Regions from separate parts of the Shewanella sedimentimangrovi genome, predicted to be linked through region 2. Evidence: predicted binding sites of a transcription regulator. Region 2 holds the regulator's gene; each other region holds the start of a gene.

Region 1 (3,597 bases), 1.7 Mb from region 2:
GCTGTCCAGTACCTTGCCTATGACAAGGCCACGGTACAGTACCTGGGTGCCGGCACCTATGCCATCGGCGTCTTTGGCGTTCAGACGGATAATGCGGCCGCCGAGGGCATTGGCTTCGCTGTCATAGAGCATAAAGCTGTCGCCGTGTTTGGCTGAACGGTCGCTGTCAGAGGAGCTGAAGCTGATGCCGCCGGCCAGCAGTGACGAAATGCTTTCGCTTTTGATTTGTACTCCGGCCAGGGAGGCGTCTATGGCAATGCCCGAAACGTTCCAAAATCGTGAATCGGTTTTTACCAAGTGGGCGTATTGCTCCTGAATAAAGGCGCTGATAATGACGCGCCTGTTACCCTCGAGACGATAGCTGACCACCCGTCCCACGGGAAGTTGGCGAAAGAGCACGGACGAACCCACATCCAGTGAGCCCAGACGGTCGCTGGCAAGTTCCACCACTATGCCCTCATTGCCGGGCAACAGCGGCGGCGCTTCACGCTCGGCCTCAAATTGGGTGCGGGAGTCACCATCGCCCGGTTGCACCGCAATATAATTACCGGAAAACAGTGCGTCGAGGCCGGAGACGCCAGTGATGGATGCCTTGGGAGTCACCAGCCAGAACTTGGTTTCATCCTTTAAGTATGCGCCGGCCCGATAGTCCATTTTCACCTTGACGTTCACACCCTCCAGGTTGTCGTCAATAGCGATGTCGGTTACCTTGCCCACGGTCAGGCCCTGATATTTGACCAGGGTTTTGGCCACATCTATGCCTGTGGCACTGGGGAAGTGGATAAGGATTTCCACGCCGGACTCGCGGATGCTTTTAACCCCGAGCCAGGCGCCCAGAGCCAAAGCCACCAAGGGTAAGAGCCAGACAGGTGAAAACAGCTTTTTCTTCACAACTTTCGGGGCTTCAATTTGCGTCATGTTCGAGTTCCAGTCGATCCCAAAGTAAACGAGTATCCAACACCTTGGCAGCCAGCTGGGTCAGCAGGATCACCAAGGCAAAAGCGGTTGCGGCCGGCGCGGGTTTGGCGTCCAGCAGCTGTCCCATATTGACCAGCGCCACGGTCAGGGAAATGACAAATAAGTCCAGCATGGACCAGCGACCAATCCATTCAATGATATGAAAGCCCCCCATCAATAAATGCTTGGGAATGGGCAGGTGAAAGCTGATAGCGCTCAGGTAGATGGCCAGGCCGATAATCTTGAGCCAGGGCACCAGTATGCTGGCGGTAAAGACTATGATGGCTATCGGCAGCATATCCGAATCCACCAGGTGCTTAATGCCGGAAAATATGGTGTCCTGGGTGACCACCCCCTGATTCACCAGGGTGGTGATGGGATAGATATTGGCTGGAACCAACAGAATGGCGGCGGTGAGCAGCAGGGCCCAGCTTTTTTGCAAACTGCTGTAGTTCCGCTCGGATATCGCCTCGCCGCAGCGACAACAATGGCTGAGATGGGCTGAGTTCACCTTGCGGCAGACACTGCACAGCAGCAAGCCTAAATCCTTACCCTGGGTGCCGGCTTCAGACATCGAGGTAGCTCCACATATGTTCGAGGTTGTATTCACGCTGCAGAAACAGGGTTACCAGAAACAGCATGGTGAAACAAAAGGTACCGACACCGAAATAGATATCGGAAAAATCTGCCAACTGAAATGCTGAGACCAGAAAGCTGATCACATAGATTTCCAACATGGTTAACTGGCTCAGCAGCCCGTGCTGCTCCAGCAACCATTCGTAGGTGGTACGTTGCCATCCCTGCTTGAGTCCGGCCTTGATTAACAGGATCTGGCCCAGGATGGACAGCAGCAGGATCCCGGGGGCAATGACGGCGGCGGTTAATACGGCCACACCCACCACCCAGTAACCCAATGCCATCACCGCCATGGCCCCTTCCACCACGCTGGCGGTACGGACGCTGCCGAGAAAATGCAGCTCCAGCACAGGAAACAGGTTGGCGGGCAGATAGAAGGCGAGGGCGGCCACACACAAAGCCAGCATGCCGTTAATGGAACAATATGGCGTGTCGTACAGTGCCGTATGACAGCGGGGACAGAGGGCTCGGACCCCGGAGGGCAGGGCTCGCTTGCGCACCGCCATGTCGCAGGCACGGCAGAGAATGACTGTCTGGTCTACGGCATCGTCTTGCATAATGGCTAAACTGACTTCCTCTTTGGCAGCGGCGGACATTTCTGCACGTAAGTTTGCGTAATCACGTGAAAAGAATTCAATTATTGCCGCTTTTAATGCCATGATACTAGCAGATCCCGTTCCGGACTTGCATCATTAGTTGCACCTGTGACACTCTATGCACTGTATATATAACCAGTAAGAGGGCAATCATGGCAGTTATCACTCAATATGTCGTGGTCAGAGAAGGGGTGGAGAAGATGACATTCACATCGAAAAAAGAGGCCGATGCCTATGACAAGATGCTGGATATCGCCGACAGTCTTATCCCATTTATCCAAGGTGCCGGGCTGGATTTGGACGATGGTAAGACAGAAAAGTTGGCCTTCTATTTAGCCACCCACAAAGATGATCTATCATCCCTGCTCAAGGGCGCTCCGCTTGCCAAAGCAGAAGCCGCGCCCAAGAAAAACACCAGGAAAGAAGCCGCTGATTAATCAGACGGCATTGGCATAAGGTACTTGCATGAAGTCTGAATTTTACCAATCACTGAACCGACAACTGGCAGCTCTGCTTGAGGGCGACGACGATATGGTGTCGGCCATGGCCAATTTCTCCGCCATGCTTAACAGCCAGCTGACCGAATTGAACTGGGTTGGTTTCTATATCCGTCGTGGTGACGAGCTGGTGCTTGGCCCCTTCCAGGGTAAGGTCGCCTGTAATCGCATTCCCTGGGGCAAAGGCGTCTGTGGCACCGCAGCAGCGCTGGACAGCACCCAGAGAGTCGCCGACGTGCACCAGTTCGATGGTCATATCGCCTGCGATTCAGCCAGCAACTCCGAAATCGTGATCCCGGTTCGCAAGCAGGGGCAGGTCGTTGCCGTGCTGGATATTGACAGTCCGGTGTTCGACCGCTTCGACGAAGCGGATCAATTGGGCCTGGAACAGGCTGTCCGGGTGCTGGAAAACACCCTGTTTGGTTGAAATCCCACCAATTTAGCGTAAATCCCGGTCGCATTCGCTCAAGGCCGCCTTATAATAGGCGGCTGCTTCCTGCCGTGCGGGGGGCGGATTAACGGAAATTTGTTAATCAATGTTTATAAGCACTTTGGCATCCGTCGATATAATGCTAACGTGTGCGATGGCTCCGGGTGGCCATAACCTTACATAACCGACGCCGCTATCAGAAAGCCGCGTCCCTGTGAACTGTGGAAGTAGAAATGGAATCAACAGAAAAGTTGACCGACACCAACGCCATTCTGGCGTATTTGTATGAAACATTCCCCCTGTGCTTTATCGCCGAGGGTGAGGCTAAACCTCTGAAAATAGGTTTGTTTCAAGATCTGGCAGAAAGGTTGGCTGATGATTCCAAAGTCAGTAAAACACAGCTTCGTGTTGCCCTGCGCCGTTATACCAGCAGCTGGCGTTACCTCAAGTGCATCAAAGAAGGTGCGGTAAGGGTTGACCT
Region 2 (3,597 bases):
GGCCTTTTTGAGGTTATCGGACTGCAACAGCGCATGGAACATGGCCTGACGATTAGGCAAAGCCGGACCTGTCATCACCTTGCGCTGACGGCGGAAATGCACCCTGGCCACCCGGGCCAGTTTCTGGGCAATGCGTTTGTCGGTGCCGTGTTCATCGGCCATATAACGCAGGGAAACCGCATTGGAAAACTGCACGAAGTTGTGACGACCGAGGAACAATATCATCAGGCACTTGCGCAGCCAGGTGGGATTTTCCCGCTCCAGTAATGCCGCGCGCATGCTGTCATCTTCCTTGCCCGGAGTCCGGCCCCAATAAAGGCTCACCGGGACCAGCTGGATATCCAGCTCCGGCTTTTGCTTATGGACAGACAGTAACTGCATAAAAGCATTGAGGAAGGGTTCATTGCCCTGACGCTGCCCAAACAGGGGTTTCGCCCCCTCAAGGCAAACCACCCTCGGACTGCTCAAACCATTCAAGTGCAGGGACTCATAGGGGCTTGGCAAGCCAAACTTGGCGGTGACTTCACTCAGGGCGGCAATATCACTGACCGATTCGGTTTTCATGACGTAAACCAGGGGGCGTGCCGCATCAAGATTAAGATCGGCAAAAGGCTCCTGGGGCACCACTATGGTGTGCACCAGTTTTTTCTGGATCCAGCGGAGGGTTCTATACCACAGCGAGTCTTGGGTTGACATTCTTCTTCAGCAATCTTGGCCACTTCGTTAGCCGCATAGAATATCAGACCACACAGTCACAGTGCCAATAATCTAAACACTGGTTAATACTTGCGCTGTTTAAAATACTGTATATACTAACAGTAACTGTATAGAAAAACAGGAATGAGTATGAGACCGCTGACACCGCGCCAGGCTGAAATACTGGACCTGATCAAACGCAATATCGCCGATACCGGTATGCCGCCAACCCGTGCCGAAATTGCCACACGTTTGGGCTTCAAAAGTGCCAATGCCGCCGAAGAACATCTCAAGGCACTGGCCAAGAAGGGCTGTATTGAAATTATGCCCGGCACCTCCCGCGGTATTCGTCTTGCGGGCGACGAACATGAAGACGCTGAGCATCAGGGATTGCCGCTGATAGGTCAGGTGGCGGCCGGTGAGCCTATTTTGGCCCAGGAACACGTGGAGCAGTATTACCAGGTGGATCCAGCCATGTTCCGCCCCCAGGCCGACTTTTTACTGCGGGTTCGGGGTGACAGTATGAAGGACATAGGCATACTCGAAGGCGATCTGTTGGCGGTACACAAGATGCAGCAGGCCCGTAACGGTCAGGTGGTGGTCGCCCGGGTTGAAGATGATGTGACGGTCAAACGCTTCGAACGCAAGGGCAATGTGGTTTACCTGCATGCCGAAAACGAAGCCTACGCCCCCATAAAAGTCGATCTCAGCTGCCAAAGTCTGACCATTGAAGGTCTGGCGGTCGGTGTCATCCGTAACGGAGACTGGTTATGAACAAGCTGCTCGGTAATGCTCCCCGCCATCCCGGCCTGTGGCGCGACCTGCCTGCTGACAATGCCGGCGCCAATACGGAAGTCAGCATGCTGACCACCAGCGATCAGGGCCGTAACGAACTAAAGCACTTGTGCCCCCAATTGGCGCAGCTGAGTCATCAGGGTCGATGGATAGTGCTGATCAGTCCGCCCAATATAGGCTACAAAGACCTCCTGGCCCAGGCCGGCGTGCGTATGGACAGGGTCTTACTGGTGCATGCCAAGGATGAAGTGGAAACCCTGTGGGCCATGGAAAGAGCGCTGACCAGTGGCACTTCCAGTGCGGTACTTTGCTGGAGCAGCAGCCTGGCCCCCAGAGATGAACGCCGCTTACAGCTGGTTGCCAAGAGTGCGGTTGCCATGGGCGTCATATTTCAGGATGTAAATGCTCACTCTCATGGAAATCCTTGCCACCAAGCCGCTATTCCCATGACCCTTTCCAACCAGTTTCAACCGCTGCACTGATCCCCTTCCATCCCCTTGAGCCCCAGTGGGGCTCTTTTTTTCAATAATTTTTTCAGTTAATTAGAAAAGAAAGTGATCTTGATCAATATTTAAACTGCAAGTAATGTAGTTCAGGGTAACAACGATAGTTTGTTATATCCGGGATAGATTATGTCGTCGCAGTGAGCCCTGTTTAACCACGGCCCTCTGTGTATCAGACCGATATATTCAGCTGTAGGTGCAGGCGTGGTTAGCAAGGCAGTAGGCTACAGATAGAACAAGATAAACCGCCAACGCACTTTGAAGTCATCGTTGCTTTTTTGGGAACCGAAGAGTTTGCATAGAGCAGAGACTTACTGTGTGACTCTTCTTTGTAGTTGCGATTCGCAATTGACAGAGGAGACGTCTTGTGAAGCGATTGTTGTATTGTGTTCTGGTGCTGATGGCACCGCAATTGGCAGCGGCAGACATGTCGCTGAATATGACCCAGGGGGTGACAGAAATCAGTGGCAGGGTATATCACCTGCACATGACGATTCTGTACATCTGCTGCGCCATCGGGGTGGTGGTATTTGGCGCTATGATTTACGCCATGATCAACCACCGAAAGTCCAAGGGCGCTGTGGCGGCTCAGTTTCATGAGAGCACCAAGGTAGAAATAGCCTGGACGATTATCCCTTTCATTATCCTTATCTCCATGGCCATACCGGCCACCAAAACCCTGATCGCCATGGAAGACCCTTCCAATGCAGATCTGACGGTGCAAGTCACAGGTTCTCAATGGAAATGGCATTACAGCTATTTCGATCAGGACATCGCTTTTTACAGCATCTTGTCCACGCCAATGGAGCAGATCGAAGGCAACGAGGCCAAAGGCGAAAACTACTTACTGGAAGTAGACAAACCGCTGGTCTTGCCTGCCAATCGCAAGATACGTTTCCTGATGACCTCCGATGACGTTATCCACTCCTGGTGGGTGCCTGCCTTTGCGGTGAAGAAGGACGCCAACCCGGGTTTCATCAACGAGGCCTGGACCCGCATCGACAAACCCGGCATCTACCGGGGCCAATGCGCCGAGTTATGCGGCAAGCAGCATGGCTTTATGCCCATAGTGGTGGAAGTCTTGCCCGAAGCCCAGTTTGATGACTGGCTCGTGGCCCAGAAAGCCTCTGCTCAACAGGCAGCGGCGGAAGCCCAAGCCTCGCTGACACAAACCCTGTCGATGGATGACCTCATGGCTCAGGGTGAACAAATTTACATGGCCCGTTGTGCTGCCTGCCACCAACCCAATGGTGCAGGTTTGGCGGGCGTATTCCCCGCGATCAATGGCAGCCCCATAGCCACCGGTCCTGTCGCCAATCACCTGGAAATTGTGATTAACGGCAAGGCGGGTACGGCTATGCAAGCCTTTGGCAAACAGCTCACCGCTCAGGAAATTGCCGCGGTTATCACTTATGAGCGTAATGCCTGGGATAACCACACGGGTGACACGGTGCAGGCCGCCGACGTCAACAACCATGGGCAGTAGGGGGAATACATGAATTCAATTAGCCGCGAACTTACCTCAGGGATCAACGAAGTGACGCAGGATCATGAGCACGATACCCATGAACATCACGGCCCCGCCACCGGCATACGCCGCTGG
Region 3 (3,597 bases), 1.8 Mb from region 2:
CACACCGGCCGCTTTTTCCCACAGCATGGACTCCAGCATGAAACCCACCTCTATGGGGGAGGAGCAAAAAAGGAAGTCCTGCTGCTTACCCGGCATCAACTCAATCCAGCGTGCCGTGGGGGCGCCTTTCTTGCTGTCCTCTTTGGCCATCATCTTCCACAGCTTATGTAAGTTCTCCAGTCGCTGCAGCATAAAGCCGGTTTCGCTTTGCAGGCTGTCGGCCTGATGTCTGGGAATGTCGCCGTCCTTGATGGCCTCGGCCAGCAGCAATTGCATTTTATTGAATTGTTTCAGTGCCGATGAAGAGGCCGTGGCCAGGTTTTCCGCATGGCACTTGAGTACCTCGGGCAATTCACCATTGGTAAAGCGCAGGCGGTTTTCCGGATTGTCAAACTTTGCCAATTGGCCGTCGCAAAAATGGGCCACCTGATTGAGCTGGGCGCACAGATCCGTCACATGGTCCTGCATTGCCTGGGCCGGGGCGATAATGTTGTTGCTCTTTATCTGGTGCTGCAATTTGGCCGCGGTTTTGCCAATTTTCTCCAGCCAGTCACAGGCACCCCGCAAGGTGGCCTGGGCGCTGGAAAAATCCCGCGCCACTATGGGCAGATGATGGGCTTCGTCTATGACGTAAAAGACATCTTCCGGATCCGGCAGTATCACACCTCCGCCCAATTCCAGATCGGCAAACAGCAGGCTGTGGTTGGCGATCAGCACATCCCAGGTATCCACATCTTCACGGGCCTTGTGGAAGGGACACTGCCTGTGACTGGCTTGCTGTCTGTGACAGCTGTGCTTGTCGCAGGCGATTTGCTGCCATAAATGGTCGGGCAGGGGCACTTCAAGGGTGTCCAGCTCACCATTCCAGCGGCCCTTATGGAAGTCCTGATGCAATTTTTGCAGCAATTCCACCTGTGCTGTGTCGGGTTTGGTCTGCCACATGGCCATCTGGGTGCCATTGTTGTCGCCGATGAGCATTTCGAGCTTGGCCAGACAAACATAGCGCTGGCGCCCCTTGACCAAACCGAAACGGAAGTTGAGTCCCGACTGTTCTTTAAAAAAGGGCAGATCTTTATTCAGCAATTGCTCCTGCAGAGCCACGGTGGCGGTGGCAATGCAGACCTTTTTTTTGCTTTCCAGCGCCAGCGGGATAGTACCGAGAATATAGGACAGGGATTTACCAATACCCGTGCCGGCCTCAACCACTATGATGCGCCTGTGTTTGTCGTAGTCACCTGCCAGGGTCTTGGAGATCTCTGCCACCATATAGTTTTGTTCGCGCCGGGAACGGAAATGGGGCAGCGATTGGGCTATGTCTTTATAGATGGCCCGAATTTGGGTTTTCACTTTTTCTGGCAGCATGTCAGGCTCTGTGCTCTCGATAATGCTGTACATAATAACAGTGATTGCTTAGGCTAAGAACCATTAATTCGTCACGCCTGTCACTTGCAAGCCTTTATCTGTGGTCGTGCCCATGTCTGTTCCCGGCAATCATCATTTATCCAGCCCAGTCACCTCGGTGATTAGCGGGCGCATCCTGACCCGGGCAAACAGGCTTGAGCAGGGACAGTCTGTGCTGGAATATTATGTGGCCACAGCGCAGGGCCCGGTCCAGGTGATTGTCAGGGATCAGCCCTGGCTTGCCTTTTGCCATCAGCAGGACGCGCTGCAATTAAAGCGAGCCGTGGCACAGGCTGGTGGCCAGATTAAGCCGCTGAGCCTTAAAAGCTTCGAGGGGCAGGCGGTCAGCGCGCTCTATTCAGCTTCAGCCCGGGCCCACAGGCAAGTGCGGCGGATGGCAACCGATATGGGTATTCGCCTGTTTGAGGATGATATCAGGCCGGAGCAACGATTTTTAATTGAGCGTTTCGTGGCCTTGGATGCCGAGTTTTCTGGCTATGAAGTGGAGTGCCTTGCCGGTGTGCGCCGGTTTGAGGCCCAAAGGGTCAGGTGCGCTTCGCAGGATCCGGGGGTAAGCCTTAAGGCCGTATCTGTTGATCTCGAGTGCAGCATGCAGGGCGAGCTCTATTCCATAGGTTTCTTCGGCGATGTTGCGCCCTTGGTCATTATGGTCGGGCAGGCGGGGGAGGCCAGGGCGGCGCCAAGCGACTGTGATATCCAATGGGCCAGCGATGAAAAAGCGCTGCTGGAAGCCATCATAGCTTGGTTTGCAGCAGCCGATCCCGACATCATCATAGGTTGGTCAATAGTGGGGTTTGATTTGTCCCTGCTAAGCCGCCGCGCGCAACACCATGGCCTTTCACTCACCATTGGCCGGGGAGGCAGCGAGCTTGGCTGGAAAGTCGCCGATAAGCACAGACCCGAAACCCTGGATTTACCGGGCCGGGTGGTGCTCGATGGCATTGATTGGCTCAAGGCCGCCTTCTTCCAGTTCGACAGTTTTTCTCTGCAGTCCGTGGCTTCTGCCTTGCTGGGCAAGGGGAAGGCAATCGATAAGGTGGACGACAGGGGGGAGGAAATCACCCGCTTATTCCTGGAGGACAAACCGGCGCTGGCCCGTTACAACCTGATGGACTGCCAACTGGTGTGGGAAATCTTTGCCCACACTCACCTGTTTGAGTTTGCCCTGGAGCGGGCCAGATTGACGGGTCTTGAACTGGGGCGGGTCGGCGCATCGGTGGCGGCATTTACCCACCTCTATCTGCCTCATCTACACCGGCAAGGTTATGTGGCACCGGCCATGGGAGCCGTTCCCGGGCAGGACAGCCCCGGGGGATATGTGATGGATTCGCTTCCAGGGCTGTATCGCAATATTTTGGTGCTGGACTTCAAGAGTTTGTATCCCTCGATTATCCGCAGTTTTTTAATCGATCCCAAGGGCTTGATAGAAGGACTTCAGGAAAGCGAGCAAGACTCGGTTCCCGGTTTCAGAGGCGCCAGGTTCAGCCGCAAGCAACCTATTTTGCCAGGCATTATCGCCACTTTGGCCGCTCGCAGGGAAGAAGCCAAACGGGACGGTAACGCGCCCTTGTCCCAGGCTATCAAGATCATCATGAATTCCCTCTACGGGGTGCTTGGCTCCAGCGGTTGTGTATTCCACGACACCAGACTTGCCAGTTCCATCACCCTGCGGGGCCATGAAATCATGCGCCAGACCCGCGCCTGGATTGAAGAACTGGGTTACCAGGTGATCTACGGTGACACGGACTCTACCTTTGTCTGGCTTGGGGATGAGGCGGCAGATGCCGATGCTACCGGGAAAATGCTTGTGAACCGGGTCAATGGGCTTTGGCGTGACAGGTTGTGGCAGGAATGGCAGTTGGAAAGTTTTCTGGAACTGGAATATGAGCGTCACTACCGGCATTTTTTTATGCCGACCTTGAGGCACTCTGCCGAAGGCAGCAAAAAGCGCTATGTGGGGGAATATGACGATCATGGTCAGTCCCGCATAGTGTTCAAGGGAATGGAGCAGGTTCGCAGTGACTGGAGTCCACTGGCTAAGCGATTACAGCATGAGCTTTATCGCAGACTCTTTGCCGGTGAAGATATGGTTGCTTACATCAAGGACAATATTGATGCCCTGTTTAAAGGTGACCTGGATGATGAGTTGGTGTTCCGCAAGCGTCTGAGGCGAAA
Region 4 (3,597 bases), 120 kb from region 2:
GATTTCCAGATCTTGCTGGGCAATAACGAACCCATCGTTGCTCTGTCTCAGTACGCCGAGGCGCTTGGTGGCGGTCTGGGATAAGGGCGCCTTGTAGAGCAGGACACAGTGACTGGCGACGGCCCCGCGTCCGACCCGGCCACGCAATTGATGTAATTGGGCCAGTCCCAATCTTTCCGGGTTTTCAATGATCATCAGGCTGGCGTTGGGGACATCCACGCCCACCTCAATTACCGTGGTCGCCACCAGCAGATCCAGGGTGCCGGCTTTGAAGGCCGCCATGATTTCCTGCTTGTCCGCCGCCTTCATCCTTCCATGTACCAGGCCGACCCTGAGTTCCGGCAAGGCGGTGATCAGCTCGTTGGCGGTATCTTCGGCCGCCTGGCACTCCAGTACCTCGGACTCTTCTATCAGGGTGCAGACCCAGTAGGCCTGGCGTTTGTCCTGCAATGCCGCCTGTCGCACCCGCTCTATGATGTCCTGGCGGCGTCCATCGGGAATGGCGACCGTTGTAATGGGTGTCCTTCCCGGCGGCAATTCGTCTATTACCGAAGTATCCAGGTCCGCATAGGCCGTCATGGCCAGGGTTCTGGGGATGGGCGTGGCCGTCATGATCAATTGATGAGGATGATAGCCCTGGCCCATGCCTTTTTCTCTCAGTCCCAGCCGCTGATGGACGCCGAACCTGTGCTGCTCGTCGATAATCACCAAGGCTAGCTGTTTGAAATTCACCTGTTCCTGGAAAATGGCGTGGGTGCCTATGACCATCTGCGCGGCGCCGGATTCGATGTCGGCCAGGGATTGTTGCCTGGCCTTGCCCTTGAGTTTGCCGGCGAGCCAACCGACCTTGAGGCCAAGCGGGGCAAACCAGCGCTCGAAATTGGCTGCGTGTTGCTCCGCCAGTAGTTCTGTGGGGGCCATCATGGCGACCTGATAGCCGTTTTCTATGGCCGCGAGTGCTGCCAGGGCGGCCACCAGAGTCTTGCCGGAGCCAACATCACCCTGAACCAGGCGCATCATGGGGGTGGGCTTGGCCAGATCTTTGTGAATGTCCTTAACCACCCTCTGCTGCGCCGCCGTGGGGCTGAAGGGCAGGGCGGCAAGAAAATCGGGGATCAGCTGCCCCGTGCTGTGCATCTGGATGGCGCTATCCTGATTACTGCGTTGCCGCAGTTTAAGCATGCTGAGGTTGTGTGCCAGTAGCTCTTCCTGTACCAATCTTTGTTGTGCCGGATGCTGCCCCAGTTCAAAGGCCAGGGGATCGGCATCGGTTGGGGGACGGTGCAAAATTCGCACCGCCTGCGCCAAGCTCAATTGATTGGGTTGCAGCGTCGTGGGCAGCAGCTCCTGCAATCCCCCTTCTTCCAGCATTTCCAAAGCCTGCTCCGTCAGCCGGATCCAGCTGGCCTGCTTTAATCCCTCAGTGGTGGGATAGATGGGAGTCAAGGTTTCGCTCAGGGCCGGGGCTTCACCCGGTGCGGTAAGCTTATATTCCGGATGAATGATCTCCAATTGGGACTGGCCACGGCGGATCTCGCCATAGGCCCTGATGGTCAATCCGGGTTGCAGGCCGTTTTTTTGCGCCATGGAGAAATTAAAGAATCTCAGGGTCAGACCGCCACTGTTGTCGCGGACGTTGCAGGTCAGCATGCGCTTGCGACCATTGACTATCTGGGCCGATACAACTTCGGCCTCAACCGTGGCGTAACTGCCGGGCGTCAATCCTGCGATGGGATAAATGCGGGTGCGATCTTCATAGCGCAGCGGCAAATGAAACAACAGATCCTGGACGGTATGTACCCCCAGTTTGGCCAGCTTTTCCGCAACCCGGGCAGCAACGCCCTTGAGCTCGGTAATTGGGACAAGATCCAGTCTCTGCACGCGGTTTGCACCGAATTACTGTGAATTTATACATATACTAACAGAGAATAACGACTGAGCAACCAAGGCTTGTATCCGGTGGGCTTGTCGGATTATTTATTTGCCGTGGGCTGTGTGCCTGATATGAAAGGGGCCTTACGGCCCCTTCAAAATCGCTATTGGAATAATTCTTCCGGCGGTGAGTCGGTGAAGATAGTGCTGCTGTCCTGGGTCTCGGTGGCATATTCTGTTGGTTCAGTACCGGCGCGGAAATATTCAAAGTCGCTGGTTTGGTCTGTTTTGCGACTCAGTTTGCCACTGGCCAGATCTATGCGCGCTGAAACTATGCCTTCGGGCGGCACTATAGCTATCTCTTCCGTTCCCTCTAACGCGTGCAGCATGAATTCGTTCCAACCTGGACCTGCTGTTTTCGCACCGGCTTCGGCGCCTGAAATCTGATCTTTGGCGCCATTGGCGTTCCAAGCTGTACGGCCAAGCTCGCGGCTGTGGTCATCAAACCCGACCCAGAAGGTGCTGACCAACTTGGGGTTGAATCCACTGAACCAGGTGTCTCGGGATTCGTTGGTGGTACCTGTCTTACCGGCAATATCATGACGTTTTATCAGCCTTGCCGCCCGCCAGGCTGTACCGTTCCAACCTGTGCCCTGACTCCAGTCACCGCCACCCCAGATCACGCTCTTGAGTGCATCACCAACCAAGAATGCGGTTTGCTTGGAAATAACCCGCTCGGCATAACGCGCATCTGTGCCGCCGCATGGCGCCTGTGGCGTGCCCGCTTCCTGCTGCATGGCATTGATTAAAGATTGCATTGCCTGATCGTCGCTTTGTGGTGGCTCACAGGCCAATGCCGGGTTCGCCTTTTCCGCCAGTGTGCCATCGGCATGCTCAATGCGATCGATAAAGTAGGGCTCCAGCAGGAAGCCACCATTGGCGAAACTGGCAAAGGCGGTCACAACCTGCAGCGGGGTAACCGAGGGGGAGCCCAGGGCCAGGGATTCGTTACGGGGCAGATCGGCAGGATCAAAGCCAAAACGGGCCAGGGTCGCTATGGTCTCGTCGAGTCCAATGTGGCGCATGGCCCGCACCGACATCACGTTGATAGACTGAGCCAGACCCACTCGAAGTCGGGTCGGCCCGCCATAGATATCCGGTGAGTTTTTGGGGCGCCAAGCGGTTCCCTGACGGATATCGGGTTTGTTGATGGGGGCGTTATTGATCAGGGTCGCCAGGGTAAAGTCTTTTTCCAGCGCAGCAGCGTAGATAAAGGGTTTGATATTGGACCCCAGCTGGCGTTTGGCCTGAGTGACCCTGTTGTACTGGCTCTGTGAGAAGCTGAAACCGCCCACCAAGGCCAAAATGGCGCCATTTTTAGGATCCAGGGTGACTGTGGCACTGGAGACTTCCGGTACTTGGGACAGTTGCCATTGCTCGCCATTATGACGGACCCAAATACGTTCGCCGGGGTTGAGCACCTCAGAGGCCTTGGTCGGCGCGGCTCCCTGACGTTTGTCGCTGATAAAGCGGCGTGCCCATTTGATGCCATCCCAATTCAGCGTCAGTCTCTCGCCGCTGCCAAGCAACACTTCTGCCGCCTGCTCAGCCACACTCAGTACCGCGGCGGGCTGTAATTCCTGAACGGCTACGGTGCGTTTGAGTGTCTTGATGATTTCCGCATCGGCAGGTGGGGTATCCTGCCACAGACGCTCTGCTGCTCCC

What was found. Region 2 encodes LexA, which represses DNA repair genes until DNA is damaged. Its sites were predicted from a motif close to TACTGTATNNNNATACAGTA; they were not measured.
Region 1: JYB85_RS10075 (YebG family protein) is a predicted target of LexA. The motif match lies at 2,311-2,330, and genes of this name have one in related genera.
Region 3: dinG (ATP-dependent DNA helicase DinG) is a predicted target of LexA. The motif match lies at 1,386-1,405, and genes of this name have one in related genera.
Region 4: recG (ATP-dependent DNA helicase RecG) is a predicted target of LexA. The motif match lies at 1,898-1,917, and genes of this name have one in related genera.

What each region holds. Positions count from the first base shown of each region.
Region 1 is NZ_CP071502.1:2,328,351-2,331,947, reverse strand. It holds gene JYB85_RS10090 (PqiB family protein) at 1-918, opposite strand, end outside; gene JYB85_RS10085 (paraquat-inducible protein A) at 905-1,531, opposite strand; gene JYB85_RS10080 (paraquat-inducible protein A) at 1,524-2,150, opposite strand; gene JYB85_RS10075 (YebG family protein) at 2,342-2,626, shown strand; gene JYB85_RS10070 (GAF domain-containing protein) at 2,655-3,113, shown strand; gene proQ (RNA chaperone ProQ) at 3,350-3,597, shown strand, end outside.
Region 2 is NZ_CP071502.1:4,059,860-4,063,456, forward strand. It holds gene plsB (glycerol-3-phosphate 1-O-acyltransferase PlsB) at 1-696, opposite strand, end outside; gene lexA (transcriptional repressor LexA) at 847-1,470, shown strand; gene JYB85_RS18135 (cell division inhibitor SulA) at 1,467-1,973, shown strand; partial or broken gene coxB (cytochrome c oxidase subunit II) at 2,362-3,471, shown strand; gene ctaD (cytochrome c oxidase subunit I) at 3,523-3,597, shown strand, end outside.
Region 3 is NZ_CP071502.1:1,579,152-1,582,748, forward strand. It holds gene dinG (ATP-dependent DNA helicase DinG) at 1-1,362, opposite strand, end outside; gene JYB85_RS06690 (DNA polymerase II) at 1,475-3,597, shown strand, end outside.
Region 4 is NZ_CP071502.1:3,940,821-3,944,417, reverse strand. It holds gene recG (ATP-dependent DNA helicase RecG) at 1-1,881, opposite strand, end outside; gene JYB85_RS17570 (penicillin-binding protein 1A) at 2,037-3,597, opposite strand, start outside.